Regions from separate parts of the Paraburkholderia sp. RL17-337-BIB-A genome, predicted to be linked through region 2. Evidence: predicted binding sites of a transcription regulator. Region 2 holds the regulator's gene; each other region holds the start of a gene.
The links. Region 2 encodes HrcA, which represses chaperone genes, less so after heat shock. Its sites were predicted from a motif close to TTAGCACTCNNNNNNNNNGAGTGCTAA; they were not measured.
Positions count from the first base shown of each region.

Region 1: the regulator HrcA is predicted to act here: its motif matches at 4,525-4,551, upstream of rpoH (RNA polymerase sigma factor RpoH).
Region 3: the regulator HrcA is predicted to act here: its motif matches at 2,562-2,588, upstream of groES (co-chaperone GroES).

Region 1 is NZ_JARESY010000001.1:4,099,699-4,106,606, forward strand. It holds gene P0D84_RS18285 (fumarylacetoacetate hydrolase family protein) at 1-20, opposite strand, end outside; gene ybiB (DNA-binding protein YbiB) at 404-1,375, shown strand; partial or broken gene P0D84_RS18295 (2-isopropylmalate synthase) at 1,901-2,884, shown strand; gene P0D84_RS18300 (nuclear transport factor 2 family protein) at 3,260-3,643, opposite strand; gene P0D84_RS18305 (acyloxyacyl hydrolase) at 3,687-4,250, opposite strand; gene rpoH (RNA polymerase sigma factor RpoH) at 4,614-5,549, shown strand; gene cydP (cytochrome oxidase putative small subunit CydP) at 5,902-6,162, shown strand; gene P0D84_RS18320 (cytochrome ubiquinol oxidase subunit I) at 6,152-6,908, shown strand, end outside.
Region 2 is NZ_JARESY010000001.1:3,865,755-3,872,662, forward strand. It holds gene dnaK (molecular chaperone DnaK) at 1-540, opposite strand, end outside; partial or broken gene P0D84_RS17335 (thioredoxin family protein) at 684-1,112, opposite strand; gene grpE (nucleotide exchange factor GrpE) at 1,225-1,809, opposite strand; gene P0D84_RS17345 (hypothetical protein) at 2,187-2,348, shown strand; gene P0D84_RS17350 (RNA-binding S4 domain-containing protein) at 2,320-2,727, opposite strand; gene hemH (ferrochelatase) at 2,736-3,806, opposite strand; gene hrcA (heat-inducible transcriptional repressor HrcA) at 3,983-5,002, opposite strand; gene P0D84_RS17365 (NAD kinase) at 5,306-6,208, shown strand; gene recN (DNA repair protein RecN) at 6,360-6,908, shown strand, end outside.
Region 3 is NZ_JARESY010000001.1:3,712,195-3,719,102, reverse strand. It holds gene P0D84_RS16675 (glycosyltransferase) at 1-375, shown strand, start outside; gene P0D84_RS16670 (hypothetical protein) at 424-1,440, opposite strand; gene P0D84_RS16665 (hypothetical protein) at 1,521-2,114, opposite strand; gene groES (co-chaperone GroES) at 2,661-2,951, shown strand; gene groL (chaperonin GroEL) at 3,007-4,647, shown strand; gene P0D84_RS16650 (hydroxymethylpyrimidine/phosphomethylpyrimidine kinase) at 5,085-5,945, opposite strand; partial or broken gene tnpA (IS200/IS605 family transposase) at 6,211-6,591, opposite strand; gene P0D84_RS16640 (RNA-guided endonuclease InsQ/TnpB family protein) at 6,615-6,908, shown strand, end outside.

The DNA of each region.
Region 1 (6,908 bases), 230 kb from region 2:
GGTGCAAATACGTAACTCATCCGGTTCTCCGTTTTTCTCAATTGTGCCGCGCTCGCGCGGCGATAAAGCGTCGAGTGTAACGCGCAGAAAAGCGCGGTGCAGCCGATCGGTACAGGAGCGCGTGAACCGGCGGCCCTGGCGCATCGTCTCGCTGGACCGCTGGATCGCTGGATCGCTGGATCGCTGGACCACTGGACCACTGGACCAGCGGATCACCGGCGTCTCGGAGCGTTGGAACGTTGTAGCGTCGAATCGCCAGATCGCTGGAGGGTCGGACCGCTGGACCGCTGGATCGCCGGACCGGGGGACCGCCATAGATGCGATACTCACACCGAATAGCCCTTTGAATACCGTGGCCGACTGCCCCAGAAGCGGCGCGCCACCCCCGTCCCCACTGCGCCCGATGACTGACTCCGCCGACACCGCCAATCCTTTCCCCTGCGCCCGTTATATCAAGGAAATCGGCCGCGGCCCGAACGGCGCCCGCGCGCTGACCGCCGAAGATACGCGCGCGCTCTACACCGCGATGCTCGAGGGCCGCGTGTCCGATCTCGAACTCGGCGCGATACTGCTCGCGTATCGCGTGAAGGGCGAAACAGCCAATGAACTCGCCGCGATGCTGGCCGGCGCGCATGCGTCGTTCGAACCGATTCACTTGCCGCACGCGGCGTTTCGGCCCGTGTCGATACCCACGTACAACGGCGCGCGCAAACAGCCGAACCTGGTGCCACTGCTCGCGCTACTGCTGGCACGCGAGGGGGTGCCGGTGCTGGTCCATGGCGTCACTGAAGATCCGGGCCGCGTGACGAGCGCCGAAATCTTCACCCATTTGCAGATCCCGCACGCGCAATCGCACGCCGATATCGAAGACGGTCTCGCCGAGCGGCGTCTTGCGTTCGCGCCGATCGAGGTCCTCGCACCGAAGCTCGCGCGCCTCCTTTCGCTGCGCCGGCGAATGGGCGTGCGCAATTCAACGCATACGCTCGTGAAAATCCTGCAACCGTTCGCGCCTGCGGGGCTGCGGCTCGTGAATTACACACATCCGCCGTATCGTGACAGCCTCACACAACTGTTCAACACGCACCCGGACGCCGCAGCAGGTGGCGCCCTGCTCGCGCGCGGCACCGAAGGCGAAGCGGTAGCCGACACGCGGCGCCAGGTGCAAGTCGACTGGCTGCACGACGGCATCTGCGAAACGCGCGTGCCGCACGAGCGCTCGTCGTCCGACGCGCCCGAGGTCGACTTGCCCGAAGCACGCGACGCCCCCACCACGGCCGCGTGGATCAGCGCTGTGCTACGCGGCGAAGCGCCCGTGCCGAGCGCGATCGAGCGACAAGTACAGTTGATCGTCGACATCGCCAAAACGCCCCTATGACGCCCGTATGGCCGGCCCGGCGTAAGTGCAAGACCGCGCCCGCGGCCATGCACGCCCGCGCCGAATATGACGGTTGCGGGTTGACACGCCACAGTCAGCCGTCATACATTCGACCCATGCGTTCCCTTCCGAACATTCTCCGAATTACCTCCGGCCGCCTTGCGCGGCCACTATCGCTACGCCTGGCGTAAGTCAGACGTGGCGCTGCGCGTGGCAGCCTGATTAGTTGCCCAACGCGTGGTCCTCAAAGCAGTTCCGCAGTTCCCGTTTCACCCCCAACCGTAGTTCTTCACAACCTGTAGTCGTTTGCATTCGTCCGTTTACCGTTCGGACGAAGCGCGAGGGATCATATGCACGTTGCACGGGCTTCATCCACGTTCGTTCTCGCCGTCACCACGACGTTGTTCGTTCGCGCCCGTTCGTTGTTGCCGCTAGCCACCGGCTGGCGCGCCGTGCATCCGTGGCAGCCCGCCAGCCGCTCGAGGCCACATCCTTTCGCATACGACACAACGAACGAGGCTCATCATGTTGCGCAATCCCGCTGAAAAATACCGCCCTTTTCCCGCTGTGCGTCTGACCGGCCGCAAATGGCCGAGCCGCACGATCAGCCAGGCGCCGATCTGGATGAGTACCGATCTGCGTGATGGGAATCAGGCACTCATCGAATCGATGAATGCCGTGCAAAAGCTCGAATTCTTCGAGGTGCTGGTCGCGATCGGCTTCAAGGAAATCGAAGTGGGCTTCCCGTCGGCCTCGCAAACCGATTTCGATTTCGTCCGCAAACTGATCGAAGAAAAGCGCATTCCCGACGACGTGACGATCGCAGTGTTCGTGCCCTCACGCGCGGAATTGATTGCGCGGACGTTCGAATCGCTGGAGGGCGCGCCGCGCGCCATCGTGCACTTGTACAACGCGATCTGCCCGTCGTTTCGCAAGATCGTCTTCAACCAGTCGAAGGACGAAATCAAGGCGCTGGCCGTGGAAGGCACACGCATCATCAAGGAGCACGCTCAGGCACGGCCCGATACCCACTGGACGTTCCAGTACTCGCCCGAAACCTTCAACACGACCGAGCTTCCGTATGCGCGCGAAGTATGCGACGCGGTGGCGCAGACGTGGCGGCCCACGCGCGATCACAAGATGATCGTCAACTTGCCCGCGAGCGTCGAGGCCGCCACACCCAACGTGTTCGCCGACCAGATCGAATGGATGGACCGCAATCTCAGCTATCGCGACAGCATCGTGCTGTCGGTGCATCCGCATAATGATCGCGGCACGGCGGTGGCCGCAGCGGAACTGGCGCTGCTGGCGGGCGCGGATCGCGTCGAAGGATGTCTGTTCGGCAACGGCGAGCGCACCGGCAATGCGGACCTCGTCACGGTTGCGATGAATCTTCACACGCAGGGGGTCGATCCGGGCCTCGATTTCTCCAATATCGATGCGGCGCGGCGCGTCGTCGAGCGCTGCAACCAGATTCCGGTGCATCCGCGGCATCCGTATGCGGGCGAGGCGGCAAAGCAACCCGCGTGGAGCGATGAGGATCTGCAGCGCGTAGCTGCTTGAGAAGTTCTGCAGCGCGAAGTTCTGCCGCGCGTGGCTGCGTGGAGAGGATCAGCTGCGCGTGGCTGCTTGAGAAGTTTGGCAGCACAGCTGCGCGGAGGACTTGAAGTGGCGGCGCCGGTGCAACCCCGCGCAGTTTGAGCCGCGCTCGTCGTGCCAGCGCGACTGCATCGACGCCCGCCAGGCCAAACCCGGCCCAAACCTGGCCGACGGCAACTTCAGCATTAGCCCTGCAATCGCCTGCTTGCGCCGTCCAAGCGCTCACAAGGGACTGATAAGGCGCTTACCCAGCGCAACTGGCGAACCGGAGTGAGCTCAAAAGGCTCACTCGATCGCGCAACGCGTCGCCTGCCAGGCGATCAGACGCCATTGCCCGTCTTCCTGCGTATGAATCGCCGTGTACGCGATCGGAAACAGCAGCGCCCCATTGTTCGCCTCCATTTCGATCAGCGCGCGCCCGGTGACGACGCAAGTCTCACGCCCCACCGGCAGCACCTCCTGCGACTGCACCTCGATCTGCCGATAGCGACGGCGCCCAGCAGTAATACCGTCGATGAACTGCCGCTTCGTTTCACGCTTGCCGTTCGTGTGGACATAGCTCACGTTGTCCGCGAGCAGCGTATCGAGCGACTGCCCGTCGCCGTCGACCATCGCACGGAAGCGCTCTCGCTCGAGCCCGCGAATCGCTTCGATTATCTTTGCCGCCATTGCTCAGCCCCTCGCACCGACGAGCCGAACGTGACCACGGTCGTCAGAAGTTATATTGCAAATATAGCTGGTGGAAATTTATACCAGGATTGGGCTCTTTGATACCGCCGTTGGAAATATGCTGGAAGCGATAGCCCGCCTGATACTGCAGGTGGCTGCCGAGTTGCACGCCCACACCCGCCATGGGCGTGAACTGGAACGCCGTGGAGTAGGTGTAGTCGGTCGAGACCGTGGGACTCGTCAACAGGCGCACACCCGCCCCCGCTTCGATAAATGGACGGACCGCGCCCGTACCCTTGATGAAGCGGATAATCGGCGTCACGCCGAATTCCCCGATGTTTTGGTGGACGTTCGCCTCGTCGGTGTGCCACCAGGCCGCATGCGCCTCGCCGATCAGCGCAAAGTGCCAGTCGCCGATCTGCCCCCACGTCAGATTCGGATCCCAGACGAAGCCGAGATCGTATTTTTTAAAGTGATGGTCACCGGTACCGACCCCAAACTGGACGCCGAACTGGTCGGCCGCGGCCAACCCGGAAGCGCTAACCAGCACAGCCGCGCAGGTCCCTTTTAGAGCCAGACCACGCAAAGCGTTTTTTTTGTTGTTCATCGAACACCCGAGCTAGCCGAACGTTGATTACCTTCTCACTGTTGCGCCTATTCTAATGACATTCGGAAATTCGTGGATCATCTGAAGAAATCTTAATTTCCGCAATTAGTCACGCCGATTTTTGAAAAAATCGGTCACTTATATGATTGAAAGCAAATTGTTAGGTAACTTCTACGATGCGCGCGCGTTAGATACAACCGGCATCGGCTGGCTATCAGAACCTAATTTTCAATAGGAATTTACGGAACTTGGATGCCCCTACGGCCTCTAAGTATTAGCACTCGGCAAATCAGAGTGCTAACATCCAACGCTGGAGTCGTTTACCTGAATACGCTTTTGTCTGATTCCAAAGGAGTTTCCTACGTGAGCCATGCAATGACCCTTCCGAGTACTCTGAGCCCGTCGTCGGCTAAGGCCGCTTCGGCAGGTGCACTGGCGCTCTCGCATTCCTCGCTGCTGCCCGGTCAACTGGGCAATATCGACGCCTACATCCAGGCCGTAAATCGGATTCCGATGCTGACGCCGGCGGAAGAACGCCAGTTCGCCACCGAATTTCGCGAGCAGGACAACCTCGAGTCCGCGCGCCGTCTCGTCCTGTCGCACCTGCGGCTGGTCGTATCGATCGCGCGCAATTATCTGGGTTATGGACTGCCGCATGCCGACCTGATCCAGGAAGGCAATATCGGCCTGATGAAGGCCGTGAAGCGCTTCGACCCGGAGCAGAACGTGCGCCTCGTGTCGTACGCCATGCACTGGATCAAGGCTGAGATCCACGAATACATTCTGCGTAACTGGCGGATGGTGAAGGTTGCCACTACCAAAGCGCAGCGCAAGCTGTTTTTCAACCTGCGCAGTCACAAGCAAGGCTTGGGCGCGTTCACGCCGGACGAGATCGAAGGTCTCGCCAAAGAGCTGAATGTGAAGCGCGAGGAAGTTTCCGAGATGGAAACGCGCTTGTCCGGCGGCGATATTGCGCTGGAAGGTCAGGTCGAAGACGGCGAAGAGTCGTACGCACCAATCGCCTACCTTGCCGACTCGCATAGCGAGCCGACTGCCGTGCTGGCTTCGCGTCAGCGCGACAAGCTGCAGAGCGACGGTATCGCGAGTGCGCTGGATGCACTGGACGCCCGCAGCCGCCGCATCATCGAGGCACGCTGGCTGAAGGTGGAAGACGACGGTTCGGGCGGTTCCACGCTGCACGAACTGGCCGACGAGTTCGGCGTGTCGGCCGAACGTATTCGCCAGATCGAAGCGAGCGCAATGAAGAAAATGCGCGGCGCATTGACCGAGTATGCGTAACACTTAAAAGCTTTGGTCGCGCCGGCGTTCGCCCGGCGCGCGCTGCTTAGTCGCAGAGCCCTGCCCTCGCAAGAGGGCAGGGCTTTTTTGTGTCCACTGAACGACACATGCGCCCAATCGCAGACCCACGCGGCAGCCGCTCAAGAACATTCTCGCCAAACACGCGTTTCTTGACGTATCACAAACCCCGTAGCAATACTGTCCAAACGGGGCGAGGCTCGCGACCCAATGCCGCAGCGCCGAGCTCACGCCCGCAAGGTCACTGCTCCTAGAATCGGGATGCACTCGCCAGACCGCTCAGGCGGCCTGGATCCCGCCGGATTCGCCGGTGTGAAGTCGCCTTCGACCGATCATGACCATCGCCCTGAATCGCCATAGCAACCCTCGCCCGAGCCTGCGCAAACGGCTCGCCGTCTGGGTGCGCGGTCCGACGCTGGCGCGGGATATCGCCATCGTCCTTGCCATCAAATTCGCACTGCTGATGGCGCTCAAGTACACCTTCTTCAATCATCCGCAGGCGGAGCATATGTCGCTGCCGCCTGAGCAAGTCGCGCAGGCGTTGCTGTCCACGCCTGCCTCGCATCCGTCCCAAGGTGATCAACATGCCCGTTAGCGAAGTCGTAGAACTGTCGCGCCTCCAGTTCGCCATCACGGCGCTTTATCACTTTCTGTTCGTGCCGCTCACGCTCGGTTTGTCCTGGCTGCTGGTCATCATGGAGTCCGTCTATGTGATGACCGGCAAACAGATCTACAAGGACATGACCCAGTTCTGGGGCAAGCTGTTCGGCATCAACTTTGCGATGGGCGTCACCACCGGTCTCACGCTGGAATTCCAGTTCGGCACCAACTGGTCGTACTACTCGCACTATGTCGGCGACATTTTCGGCGTGCCACTGGCCGTGGAAGGTCTGATGGCGTTCTTCCTCGAGTCGACGTTCGTCGGCCTGTTCTTCTTCGGATGGAACCGGCTCTCGAGAGTGCAGCACGTGATCGTCACGTTCCTCGTCGCACTCGGCTCGAACCTGTCGGCGCTGTGGATTCTGGTGGCCAACGGCTGGATGAACAATCCGGTTGGCGCCACTTTCAACTATCAGACCATGCGCATGGAACTCGACAGCATCTTCTCGGTGCTGTTCAATCCGGTCGCGCAGGTGAAGTTTGTGCACACCGTATCGGCCGGTTATGTGACCGCCTCGATGTTCGTGCTGGGCGTGTCGTCGTGGTATCTGCTGAAGCGTCGCGACACCGAATTCGCCCTGCGCTCGTTCGCGATCGCCGCAGGCTTCGGTCTCGCATCAACGTTGTGTGTGATTGTGCTCGGCGACGAATCCGGCTACCGCACCGGCGAAGTTCAGCAGG
Region 2 (6,908 bases):
ACCGAATGCCAGCGCGGCTGCAGTCGGTTCGTTGATGATGCGCTTCACTTCCAGACCGGCGATGCGGCCTGCGTCTTTGGTAGCCTGACGCTGGCTGTCGTTGAAGTACGCGGGAACCGTAATCACAGCTTCCGTGACCGGCTCGCCAAGGTAGTCTTCAGCGGTCTTCTTCATCTTGCGCAGCGTTTCCGCGGAAATTTGCGGCGGCGCAAGCTTCTGATCGCGCACTTCGATCCATGCGTCGCCGTTATCGGCTTTCATGATCTTGTACGGCATCAGGGCGATGTCTTTCTGCACTTCTTTTTCTTCGAAGCGGCGGCCGATCAGACGCTTGACCGCGTACAACGTGTTCTTCGGGTTCGTAACCGACTGACGCTTCGCAGGCGCGCCGACGAGAATCTCGCCGTCTTCCATGTAAGCGATGATCGACGGCGTAGTACGCGCGCCTTCCGAGTTCTCGATCACCTTGACCGAATTGCCTTCCATGATCGCCACGCACGAGTTGGTCGTGCCGAGGTCGATGCCGATGATTTTGCCCATTTTTACTAATCTCCTGACTTTGATCGCTGCGGTAATCGCCGTTTTTGCCTATCTGGCGGTACGGCGATCCGCTCTCAATTCCTACCTGCACTCAACATAAGTGCGTCCGCATCGTTTTCAAGACCTCTTTTACGATGCGGTCTTTAATTTTTTTCAATTAGCCGAACTTTTGCCGCTTTTTTCACCGTTCGTCGCGATGCCGGCCGCATTTGGCCGCCCGGGTCGCCCCGAATCGTTGCCCGCGCGGCTGCTACCGCCGCCTCGAACCATTCAGCGCCATGCCAGCCGGTTGCCCGGCCCAGCAGCTTGTCACGGTGCCACTCGCCACGGCAAAGAAGCACGGGCGGCCACGCCGTGAAACACGAAACGCCGGCCTGGTTTGCGATGTGCGTAGACGTTGCTGTGAAACCATCTGAAACCGAGCGCACGGATCGCGTCCGGCCGCAACCAGCGTCGCCCTCTTCCTGGCGATCTCGCGGTTAAAGCAGCTGGGCCCCAGAAAAACACCATGGCCAGCTCATCCGGCCTTCAGCCAGCACGGTGCCGAACAGCTCAGCGCTGAGCGCCTGCATGCCGAAGACAGCAAACGCGGCAGCGTCGACGGGTAATGTTGGCCACGACGACGATGCCTGTCAGGCGAAACGGCTGATAAACGGCTTCTTTTTAAAACACTGCTTGTGCTGCTTACTTCGGCGCCGCGACGGTTACGAGGGCCGGACGCAGCACGCGCTCAGCGATCACAAAGCCTTTTTGCAGCACCGCAACGACGGTGTTCGGTTCCTGATCCGCCGGCACCATCGAAATAGCCTGGTGACGGTGCGGGTCGAACTTCTCGCCAACCGGATTCAGTGCGACGACGCGGCCCTTTTCCAGCGCGCCGGTGAGTTGACGCAGCGTGAGCTCGACGCCCTCGCGCACCTTCTGCAGATCGTCGGACGAGTGAGCAACCGCCGCTTCGAGGCTGTCGATCACTGGCAGCAAATGCTCAGCGAAGCTTTCGATCGCGAACTTGTGGGCCTTGGCGACATCTTCCTGGGCGCGGCGGCGCACGTTCTCGGTCTCAGCCTTCGCTCGCAGGAAGCTTTCCTGCAGGTCGGCGATCTTCGCTTCTGCTTCGGCCAGTGCGGCTTCCGCGCCCGTTGCCGGCGCTTCAGGAGCAGCGTTTGCAGCCGCTTCCTGCTGGGGTGCTGCGGCCTCTGCGGCCTGGCGCGCGGTTTCGTCGGCGGGCGTGGGATTCTGGCTCGTCGGGTTCTCTTGCGTGTTTTCCATGTCGCTGAAAGTCGTTAAAAAGTTGAAGCTAACAGTGGCGGCAACGCATCAAGGCGCGCGCAATTTGTGCGTTGCAAAATTACGACAGACAACTCGGTGCTTAATGCGTATCGAAACGGCAGATGGGGCCGGAAAGACCCATTTCAAGCGCCTCTCCCGGAACTTTTCGCACCAAGGACGTGCGGCAGAAATGCCCCGTTACAACCACTAGTGCGTCGCAATCAGATTGAGATTGAGTGCGTCCTACAAGTGGCCTATGCTCCAATAAAGCATCGGAAAAGGCACGTTAACCCTAATCTGACGTAAGCCTTACCGACACTTTTCAATTCCACCTGATTAGCCTGTTTCCGTCCTGAATCCTTCCCGAGGGGAGTACCGTGAAACTGACCTTTGCAATATCGGTGGTCGCATTGGTACTGATCGCGGGCACCACGACCATCTGCATGTCCGGGGCCGTCAACGATCACACCACCGAGTACGGCGGTGTGCACGCGACGATGGAACAGTTGTTCAATCCCCACCTGAAAGTTTGTCGATAGTGCGCCGGTCGCGCTTGGTCGGCCTGCCGTGCAAAGCGGCAGCCGGTTCGCGGTACGTCTTGCGCCGTTCCTGCTCGACTTGCCGCTTCACCCTGCTCTCTTCGGTTTCCGCGTAAAGCGTCTGCGCGACGCTGGCTGGGCCACGCACGTCGCACACGCCCAGCACTTCCACCTGCCACACCATCCGCTCGATCTCGATCTCGACCAGGTCGCCGACGCGCGCATCTTTCGCCGGCTTGACGCTGGCGCCGTTAATGCGCACATGGCCTTTCTCGACCGCATCCGCCGCGAGCGAGCGGGTCTTGAAGAAGCGCGCCGCCCAAAGCCATTTGTCGATGCGCAGCTTCGCGCCCGGTTCCGTTGCAATCCTGTAATTCATAAGCCTGCTTAAGCCCCGCTCGTGTGCGGCACCGACACCGCTTGCACGGGCCAGCCCTGCAGATTCTGCGCGACGATTTCTCCTAGCGCGGCGATCCACGGCTGTGAGGCGTTCACGCAGGGAATCCGGTGAAACTCCTTGCCGCCCGCATGCAGGAACTCGTCACGCACTTCCATGCCGATTTCTTCAATCGTTTCAAGGCAATCGGCGGTAAAACCCGGGCAGAACACGTCGGCACGCCGCACGCCCGCCGAGCCAAGTTCCTTCAGCGTGGGGGCGGTGTACGGCTGCAACCATTCGGCCTTGCCGAAGCGCGACTGAAACGTGATACGGCATTCCACCTGGGTCAATCCCAGCGCCTGCGTCAACAACGCGCCGGTCTGCTGGCATTGCTCGTGGTACGGATCGCCCAGATCCAAGGTGCGCTTGGGCACACCGTGAAAACTGAGCACCAGTTTGTCGCCCGCTGCAAAATCCGGCTTGCCGTGTTGATGCCAGTACTGATGCACTTGGGCAGCGAGCGCGGCGATATACGCCGGATGATCAGCGTACTGGCGCACGGTGCGGATTTCCGGCTGATTGCGCATGCGCTTGAGGGCCGAAAAGGCATCGTCGAAGGCCGTTGCCGTGGTCGAAGAGGAATATTGCGGATACATGGGCATCAGCAGCACGCGCTCGACGCCCGCCAGCTTGAGCTGGTTCAGCATGGCCGGAATGCCGGGTGTGCCATAACGCATCGCGTAGTCGACCAGCACGGTGTAGTCGTTCAGCTGCAGCAGATGGCGCAAGCCTTCTACCTGCTTTTCTGTGAAGACGCGCAGCGGCGAGCCTTCCGGCATCCACACGGCTGCGTACTTCTTCGCTGACGCGCGGCCCCGGAACGGCAAAATCATCAGCCGCAGGATCACCTGCCAGAGCAGCGCTGGAATTTCGACCACGCGAGGATCGGACAGAAACTGCGCGAGATAGCGACGGACCGCGCGCGGCGTCGGCGCGTCGGGCGTGCCGAGATTGATCAGCAGCACCGCGACACGGTGTGACGTGGCGTTCTGCGAGGGCCGCTCGAGGTCAAAGCGCATAGGCAGCAGGCATAACCGCTTTAGGCGGAAAGTTGATTCAAGGTGGGATTCATTATAGCGGCGCGCTCCATTGCGGGTTCGCCAGGGACCCCTGGCCATTCGGCCAATTGGCAAGCCGCGCGCCCTCGCGCATCATTTGCAACATCAGCGGCCGCAGCCCGCCGTGACCGCGGGTGTTACTGCTGGCTGAGGGTCAGGGAAAGCAGCCGCGCGGTGATATCCACGATCGGAATCACGCGGTTATAGGCCATGCGGGTCGGCCCGATCACGCCGAGCGTGCCGACGATCTTGCCGTTTACCTCATACGGCGCGGTCACCACGCTCATCTCCTCGATCGGGACGAGATTCGACTCGCCGCCGATAAAAATCTGCACACCCGCGGCGTGACTCGACACGTCGAGCAATTGAAGGAGACTGGTCTTTTGGTCGAACACATCGAACAGCTTGCGCAAGCGCGCCATGTCCGACGAAAGGTCGGCAACTTCGAGCAGGTTACGCTCGCCGGAAATCAGCACGGTCTCGCCAGTGTCAGATTCATCTGTGCTGGCCGTGACCGCGGCATGCATCAGCGTGGTCATGTCGCCGCGCAATTCGTCGATTTCTTCGCGCAGGCGGCGGCGCACGTCGTCGAACGAGAGGCCGGCGAAATGCGCGTTGATGTAATTGGAGGCTTCCACCAGTTGCGACGGCGAGAAGTCGCGCTGGGTGGCCATGATACGGTTCTGCACGTCGCCCTCGGGCGTCACGATGATCAGCAGAATGCGCTTGTCCGACAGGCGCATGAATTCGATCTGCTTGAACACGTGGCTGCGGCGCGGCGTGAGCACCACACCGGCGAACTGCGACAGATTGGACAGCACGCTGGCCGCCGCGGCGACGATTTTCTGTGGTTCGCCCGCCTGCAGCGTAGTCTTGACGGTGCGCATCACCGCTTCTTCGTCCGCGGCGGATTCCACCGTCAGCATGGTATCGACGAACAAGCGGTAGCCGCGCGGCGTCGGGATCCGGCCCGCTGAAGTATGCGGACTGATCACGAGCCCCAGGTCCTCGAGATCGGACATCACGTTGCGGATCGTTGCCGGACTCAGTTCGAGGCCGGAATAGCGTGACAACGTGCGTGAGCCGACCGGCTGACCTTCGGCGATGTAGCGCTCGATCAGCGTTTTGAGGAGGGTTTGTGCGCGGGGATCTAGCATGACGGAAAATTTTAGCTCAATGACGCGACTACAGCGAGCGCTAACGGCGCCAACCCCTGACTATCGCGCCGCCGGTTGGCGGGGCGGCGCCTGTTATTCTGTGCTTCGGGCCCAACGCCTCGCCGGCCGCCGATTCGGCGAGTCCGCTGGCGGCACGCCGCCGGACTATAACCGGCGCGTATGTCATCAAGGCTTCACCATTCTAACGATAATCGTGCAATGCACTGGCAGCCCGCGTGCGCCGGCCCGCTACCGGGTCTGTCTGCGGTTCTTTTCAGGCCCTACCTATGGTGTAATGCCGGCATGCAAGTGACCAGCCAGTTCAAGACCGTCGCGCTCGTTGGGCGCAACAATACGCCGGGCATCGGCGAGCCGCTGACCGCGCTCGCCTCGTGCATCGCAAAGCGTGGCTTCGACGTCGTGTTCGAAGCAGAAACCGCCGCCGAAATCGGCGTGACCGACTACCCGGCGCTACGTCCCGCCGAGATCGGCGCGCGCGCCGACGTGGCCGTGGTGCTAGGCGGCGACGGCACGATGCTAGGCATTGGCCGCCAGCTAGCGCCCTACCGCACGCCACTCATCGGCATCAACCACGGGCGGCTCGGCTTTATTACAGACATTCCGATCTCCGACATGCGCGAGATCGTGCCGCAAATGCTCTCCGGCAACTTCGAGCGCGAAGAGCGTGTGCTGCTCGAGGCGCGCATCATGCGCGGCGGCAACCCGATCTATCACGCGCTGGCATTCAATGACGTGGTGGTCAACCGCAGCGGTTTCTCGGGGATGGCGGAACTGCATGTCTCGGTGGACGGCCGCTTCATGTATAACCAGCGCTCAGACGGCCTGATCGTCGCCACGCCTACGGGTTCGACCGCCTACGCGCTGTCCTCGCAGGGGCCGATCCTGCATCCGCAATTGCAAGGCATCGTACTGGTGCCGATCGCGCCGCACGCGCTGTCGAACCGGCCAATCGTGCTGCCGGACGACTCGAAGGTGAGCATCCAGATCGTCTCGGGGCGCGAAGTGAACGTCAATTTCGACATGCAGTCGTTCACGTCGCTGGAATTGGGCGACACGATCGAAGTGCGCCGCTCGCGTCATACGGTGCCAATGCTGCACCCGGTCGGTTATAGCCACTACGCCACGCTGCGCAAGAAGCTGCACTGGAACGAATATCCGTCGCACGAAGAAGATTCCAAGCCCTGAGCGGCCCGAACACCGGTGCACCTGAGCGCCGGACCACTGGACCACTGGACCACTGGACCACTGGATCGCCGGATCGCCGGGCCGCCAGAACACCGGAACGCGAACACCACCGCTGTCGAACCCTGAACCTCAAGCTCATCAGACGACCTCCATGCTTCGCCACCTCTCGATACGCGACTTCGTCATCGTCGCCGCGCTCGATCTCGAATTCGACAGCGGCTTTACCGTTTTCTCGGGCGAAACAGGCGCCGGCAAGTCGATCCTGATCGACGCGCTGGCCCTCGCCCTCGGCGCCCGCGCCGATGCGAGCGTGGTGCGCACCGGCGAGAGCCGCGCCGACATCACCGCGGAGTTCGAGGCGCATGCGCAAGTCGAGCAATGGCTCGATGAGCAGGCGCTCGGCACGTCCGGCGACGACGGCCATCACGGCGCCACCGTGATGCTGCGGCGCGTGGTGGACGTGAACGGCCGCTCGCGGGCGTTCATCAACGGCACAGCGGCGACGCTTGCGCAGTTGCGCGAAGTCGGCGAAATGCTGGTGGATATTCATGGCCAGCATGCACACCAGTTGCTGATGCGTCCGGACGCACAACGCGAGCTGTTCGACACCCATGCCGGTCTGACCGAAACCGCTGCAACTGTCACGCGGACCTGGCGGGCGTGGCGCCAAAAGGTTCAGGCCGTCGAGCATGCGCAAACG
Region 3 (6,908 bases), 150 kb from region 2:
CGGGAGTTGGGACTCGCGGACCGTGTCGTGGTGGCCGGTCCACGCACCGATGTGGCGAGCGTGCTGTCGGAGTCGAACGTGTTCGTCATGCCTTCGCGCTCCGAGGCGCATAGCGTGGCGTTTCTCGAAGCGCTGGCTTCCGGGATCCCGATCGTGGCAAGCAAGATTCAGTCGTTTGCATTCGCGAGCGGATTTCCCGGCGTGCAGCTGGTCGATACGGACGAGGTGCGGTGCTATGCGGATGCCGTTGTCGCGGCGTTGGGGCAGGAGCGGGCGCAACGCTCGCTGGTCGGCCTGACGCTGAGGGATACGGCGGCCCGCTATCGGGCGATCGCGCATCAGGTCAGCAGTCGTCTGGCCGTGCCGGCCCCTTAGTTCACCCCGGCCTGTGCCTTCCGCTTGTGCGGTGGCACGTCAGTTCGTTCAATGATGGCTGATGGCGAGGCTGCGTTCGTCGGGTGTCGTCTCGGCCGTGGGCGCCGGCTGCCACGCGCTCGCCAGTTCGGTCTCGCGCATCGCGAGCGACACGAGGCTCTGGGCCTCCTTGCTGCTCGAATCGACCTGCAACGCATCGCCGGCTTTGTGCCAGACGCACGCCCATCGTCCGACATAGCTGCAACCGCGTGCCACGCTCAGCAGAGCGTCCCGTTGCTGTTCCCGCTCGGCCACGGTAGCGCGCATGGCCTGCGCGTCGGCGCTATCCGGTTGAGCCGCGATGGCCGCCGCCAGGCGCGCTTTCGTCGCCGACAGATTGTTCTGCTGCAGATTGGCGCGGGCAGATCTGATCTGCTTCGAGGCATCTGCGCGCAGTTTATTGGACACGGGGTTGGTCTGGCCGCCCGGGTTGTGCTTCGCCTCGGCCGATGCGGTTACCGTGCGCCGTGCAGCCGGCAGCGGCGCGGCCGGTGGCGGGATGGGCGGGGATCGCACGGGCTTTTGAGCGGCAAAGACAGGCGTGGGCCGCTGGGCGACGGCTACCGGCGAAGGCCGCTGAGCGACGGCTACCGGCGGCTTGACGTTCTGGGTTTTAACTTTGCCGGACACCGCGATCGGCGTGCCGTCGACGGAGTCATTGTTGTGCAGGAAGCCCAGGTACACGGCGGATGCCACGACCAGCGCCGACACGCTGAGCGCCACGGGCTGGCGCAATCGCTGCAAGACGGAGACGGCGACTTGCGGCTCTTCAGCAACGGCGTACGGATCGATCAGGTCTCTCGAGGACGGGCGCCAGATTCGCGGTGTCATCAGCCGCGTGGGCAGCATCGGCTGGGGGTCGGCGAGCGGCACGTTCAGCGGGGAGGGCGGTGCGTGGCGCACGCCGAGCGAACCGACCGGACGCGCATTGCACTCGGTGCACGGCGTAAAGCGGCCGGCTAGCGGCGCACCGCAGTGCTCGCATTGGGAATAATCATGCTGATCGGAAGTAACGTCGCTAAGCATTGCCATTTCGCAAACGGGCGTCGAATGCCGACGCCACAATCAAGAAAAACAAGGCACGGCAACGAAGCTTGCAAGCGGGATTACTGTGTGACGACGTAACCCCGCGCTTGCATGCACGCGCCATACGCGGCCCAGTACTGTGTCATTGGCGGTTCGGGCGCCGGCAGCGGCGGCAGCTTCACGCCGGATGCCGCGGCCGTCTGTGCCGCGCTGGCTGTGGCTGTCTCCGAGGCGCCGTTTTCCGTGATCGCCGCCGATGCCGGCGTGGCGGCCGCGGTCGTTGTCTTTGCCGTGGTCGAACTGGCTGTTTTCGTCGCCGCGGCGGTGGTAGCCGTTGTCGTGTTCACGCCGGCCCCGCTGGCAGCAGGCGCGGCTGCGGCGGCGGGCATGCTTGCGCCCGGCGGGGTCGCTGAAAAACTGCTGGGGGGCAAGGGCGGCCGCGAAGGCGTGCCTGTCGACGAAGTCTTGACCGCTGCGGGTTTGCGCGGCGGAAGCTGCGATTCGTGCGCCATGTTGACCTTGGTCTGCTTATTGGCCGCGGCGTAGCACATCGCGGTGTCGATGCTGCGCTGATAAGCGCTTTGACTTCGGATCGGATAGGTGAGCGGCTGCCATGCGAAAGCAGCACTGCTAAAAACCCATAACGTCAACGCCGTATATGTTCTGATTCGCATCGCAGTCGCTCCCGCAGCGATGTTTCGCCGTTCGCCGGCAATCGCGCTTCGCGGTATGTTCTCGTGGCTGCTGATTTTGCCGCTGAACGGCGGCTCAATGCCGCGAAGGCTGCTTTCCTGAGCGTAACACCAGCCATTGTCTGCAGAAGGCGCCGTATAGCGCGCGAAAACGCCATCCTGCAGTCGAATCAAGACATCCCAACATGAAAGAGTGTGAAACGGGATGATAGCGTAGGGGAATTCCCTGGACGCCGCGCGCCGGGCTTCGGCGCCCCGCTTCCCGGTTTTTCGATGAGATTCAATTGCTTGCCGTGTTCTGAGGGGAGCTGTCGCCTGCGGTCGAGTGGCAAAAAAGGAGATCGGCCGTGGCTGAAAACGGAAAGTTGGACCGATCTTGTCGTCCAAAGCGGGATCCCTTCTTGAATTTGTCACCACCCGTCCATATAATTAGCACTCGCTGCACGAGAGTGCTAACAACATCGCCGGCTGGCTCAGCCAGCCGGGTTTTCTCAGCGTTCTTCAGTCTCAATCAAGAGAGGAGTATGTATGAACCTTCGTCCTTTGCATGATCGCGTGATCGTCAAACGTCTGGATCAAGAAACCAAGACTGCGTCGGGCATCGTGATCCCCGAAGCCGCAGCAGAAAAGCCGGATCAAGGCGAAATTCTGGCAGTCGGTCCGGGCAAGCGTGACGACAAGGGTGCACAAATCGCGCTCGACGTGAAAGTTGGTGACCGCGTCCTGTTCGGCAAGTACGCAGGCCAGACCGTCAAGGTCGACGGCAACGAACTGCTGGTAATGCGCGAAGAAGACATCATGGCCGTGGTGCAGAAGTAAGCGCAAAGTCGCTACTTTTCCCGGTCATATCCCAGAGAATTCAAGGAGTTAGAAGATGGCAGCTAAAGACGTCGTATTCGGTGATTCCGCCCGTGCCAAGATGGTTGAAGGCGTGAACATCCTCGCGAACGCTGTGAAGGTCACGCTGGGCCCGAAGGGTCGCAACGTTGTCCTGGAACGCAGCTTCGGCGGCCCGACGGTCACGAAGGATGGTGTTTCGGTCGCGAAAGAGATCGAACTGAAAGACAAACTCCAGAACATGGGCGCACAAATGGTCAAGGAAGTTGCTTCCAAGACCAGCGACAACGCAGGTGACGGCACCACGACCGCAACGGTTCTGGCTCAGTCGATCGTCCGCGAAGGCATGAAGTACGTTGCATCGGGCATGAACCCGATGGACCTGAAGCGCGGTATCGACAAGGCTGTGACGGCCGCGATCGAAGAACTGCGCAAGATCAGCAAGCCGTGCACGACCAACAAGGAAATCGCTCAAGTCGGCGCGATTTCGGCAAACAGCGATTCGTCGATCGGCGATCGTATCGCTGAAGCGATGGACAAGGTCGGCAAGGAAGGCGTCATCACCGTTGAAGACGGCAAGTCGCTGCAAGACGAGCTGGACGTTGTCGAAGGTATGCAATTCGACCGCGGCTACCTGTCGCCGTACTTCATCAACAACCCGGACAAGCAAGTTGCTGTGCTCGAAAACCCGTTCGTGCTGCTGCACGACAAGAAGGTTTCGAACATCCGTGATCTGCTGCCGGTACTGGAACAAGTCGCTAAGGCTGGCCGTCCGCTGCTGATCATCGCAGAAGACGTCGAAGGCGAAGCGCTGGCTACGCTGGTTGTGAACAACATCCGCGGCATCCTGAAGACCGTTGCTGTCAAGGCTCCGGGCTTCGGCGATCGTCGTAAGGCCATGCTGGAAGACATCGCGATCCTGACCGGCGGTCAAGTCATCGCTGAAGAAACCGGCCTGACGCTCGAAAAGGCAACGCTGGCCGAACTGGGTCAAGCGAAGCGTATCGAAGTGGGCAAGGAAAACACGACGATCATCGACGGCGCTGGCGAAGCTGCAACCATCGAAGCACGTGTGAAGCAAGTTCGCACGCAAATCGAAGAAGCTACGTCGGACTACGACCGTGAAAAGCTGCAAGAGCGCGTGGCCAAGCTGGCCGGCGGTGTTGCAGTGATCAAGGTCGGTGCTGCGACCGAAGTCGAAATGAAGGAAAAGAAGGCACGTGTCGAAGACGCACTGCACGCAACGCGCGCAGCTGTGGAAGAAGGCATCGTGGCTGGCGGCGGCGTCGCACTGATCCGTGCACGTACGGCAATCGCTGGTCTGAAGGGCGCTAACGCCGATCAGGACGCAGGTATCAAGATCGTGCTGCGCGCGATGGAAGAGCCGCTGCGCCAGATCGTCACGAACGGTGGCGAAGAAGCCAGCGTCGTGGTGGCAGCTGTTGCTGCTGGCCAAGGCAACTACGGCTACAACGCAGCAACGGGCGAGTACGTCGACCTGGTTGACGCTGGTGTCGTGGACCCGACGAAGGTGACGCGCACGGCGCTGCAAAACGCAGCTTCGGTCGCTGGCCTGCTGTTGACCACCGACGCAGCTGTTTGCGAACTGCCGAAGGAAGATGCTCCGATGGGCGGCGGTATGCCCGGCGGCATGGGCGGCATGGGCATGGACATGTAATTTCGGTTGGGCCTCTTTTATTAGAGGTCCAGCTCGAAACACATGGGGAGGTGCGCCGCGAGGCGTGCTTCCCAAAAGAAAAAACCCGCAGAAATGCGGGTTTTTTTATGGGCGGCGTTTATGGGCGCCGCTGGCCGCGACTGAAGCGCAGGCGCTTGCCGGGCACCTGGCGATCACGCATGCATCAGCGCTTGCTTGGGCATCTGGCGATCACGCATGCATCAGCGTTTGCTGGGCATCTGGCGATCGCTCATGCATCAGCCGCCTGCCAGGCACCTGGCGATCGCGCACGCATCAGCGCCTGCCGGGCATCTGGCGATCGCTCATGCATCAGCGCCTGCCGGGCACTTGGCGATCACACATGCATCAGCGCCAGCCAGGCGCCCGCCGCTCACACAGCAAACGCCTCACGCGTCAATTGCCTCGCGCGTCAATTCTCAATGCCGGGCTTCGCCCGGCGCCGCGTCTTTGCCGGCTGCCGGTGGCGTTTCATCATCGCTGCTGCGGGCCCAGAAGAAGCGGTCCGGCATATAGGCGCCCATTCCGGGCCGGAACGCGTTGCGCACCGCCTGATACAGATACTCCTGCGCTTCGCGCACGGCTTCCGCCGGCTCCTGACCATTCGCCAGCAACGCCGCAATTGCGGCGCCGAGCGTATCCGTGATGCCCATGATCCGATGGCTGCCGCGGTCCCACATATCCTGACGCAGCTGGCCGTCTTCGCTAAACAGCGTATTGACGAGCCGGTGCGTGCCGGTTTCCGTCGACAGAATGTATTCGCAGCCTTGCGACAGCAGATGCGAGATCGCCGCGTCGAGGCTCGGCGTTTCGGCGTCGCCGTCCGGCTGGGCGAGCGCGAGCAGCGTGGCCGAATCGGCGACCAGCAAGGTGGTTTGCGGCGCCAGCAGGTCGGCGATCGCTTCACGCAGTTCGTCGGCGGCGAGCACGTGTTCGTCGTCGAGCGTGAAATCGGGGGCGAGGATCAGCGGAATGTCGTCGTAATCGGCGACTACCTCCGCAATCGCGCTCACTACTTCCGCGCGGGTGCATGCGCCGACCTTGAATGCGGCGATCGGCATATCTTCGAGCAGCATCCGAGCCTGGGTTGCGACTACTTCAGGGTCGAGCCCGGTGACTTCGTCGCAGCTTGCCGAGTCGCGCACGGTATAGCCCGTAAGCACGGAGACGCCATGGCAGCCCATGCTGGCGAGGGTCAACAGGTCGGCTTGCAGGCCGGAGCCACCGGTGGGATCGGAAAGGCCGAAGGTGAGGACGATCGGAGGCGTGTCGCTGGGCATGAAAATTTACAAAAAGGAGCTGTATTTAGGCGCGGAGGGTGCGCAATTGGCTCAATTATGCGGCCTAAACCATTATGAAGGCGGTTTTTCCTGGTCTTCGGGGTCGAGGGCGCCATTGAGTCGCAACAGGATACGGATTGACGCGATCCGCATACTCCGGGGTCGTCGCGTCCTGCGTTTGGCGGTCTCTGATCCAGTGCGCGGCAAATCTTGGTCTTCAGACCGGGTAAGCATAGTGCGGACTTCGCAACCGTCCTCGCGCCTATCAGGGCGGCGTCTGCTGCTGACGCAAGATGACAATGTGCGCACCGTTACAACGACCCGCAGAGTAGCTCGGAAACCATAACATAATGCACCGCCCGAGAGCTTTTTCGGATCATCCCACTGGACGCTCCTTTCAGGCTTTGCGGCAGCGCTGACACATCCAATTTCGGTGAATAGATCATCAACAGGTGCAGGTGGTCGCTCTCGCCGTCGAACTCGACCAGTTCGGCTTCGAAGTCGCATACGTTGCCAAAAACGTCGCGCGTGTCATCAAGAATCTCATTGGTGAAGACGCCATCCTCGTATTTGGTCACGAAGACCAAATACACCTGCGTCATAAAACTGAATGTCTGCCGTGCTGAACGTCGTTGCCAGTACTCAGAGACCAGTAATATAGTCTTGGCTATGAACCGACTCCAAGCCTACAAATACGAACTCATGCCCACTACCGCGCAGGCGCGTGATATGCGCGGCTTCGCGGGCTCATGCCGGTTCGTGTTTAACAAGGCGCTGATGTTGCAAAAGGAGAACTACGAAGCAGGCAGAAAATTCATCAGCTATGTCGAGATGGCGAAGCAACTGACGGCATGGCGCAATGGTGCTGACACGCTGTGGCTCAAGGACGCTCCGACTCATCCATTGCAACATGCCTTAAAAGACCTCGAGCGCGCCTACAAGAACTTCTTCGCCAAGCGCGCA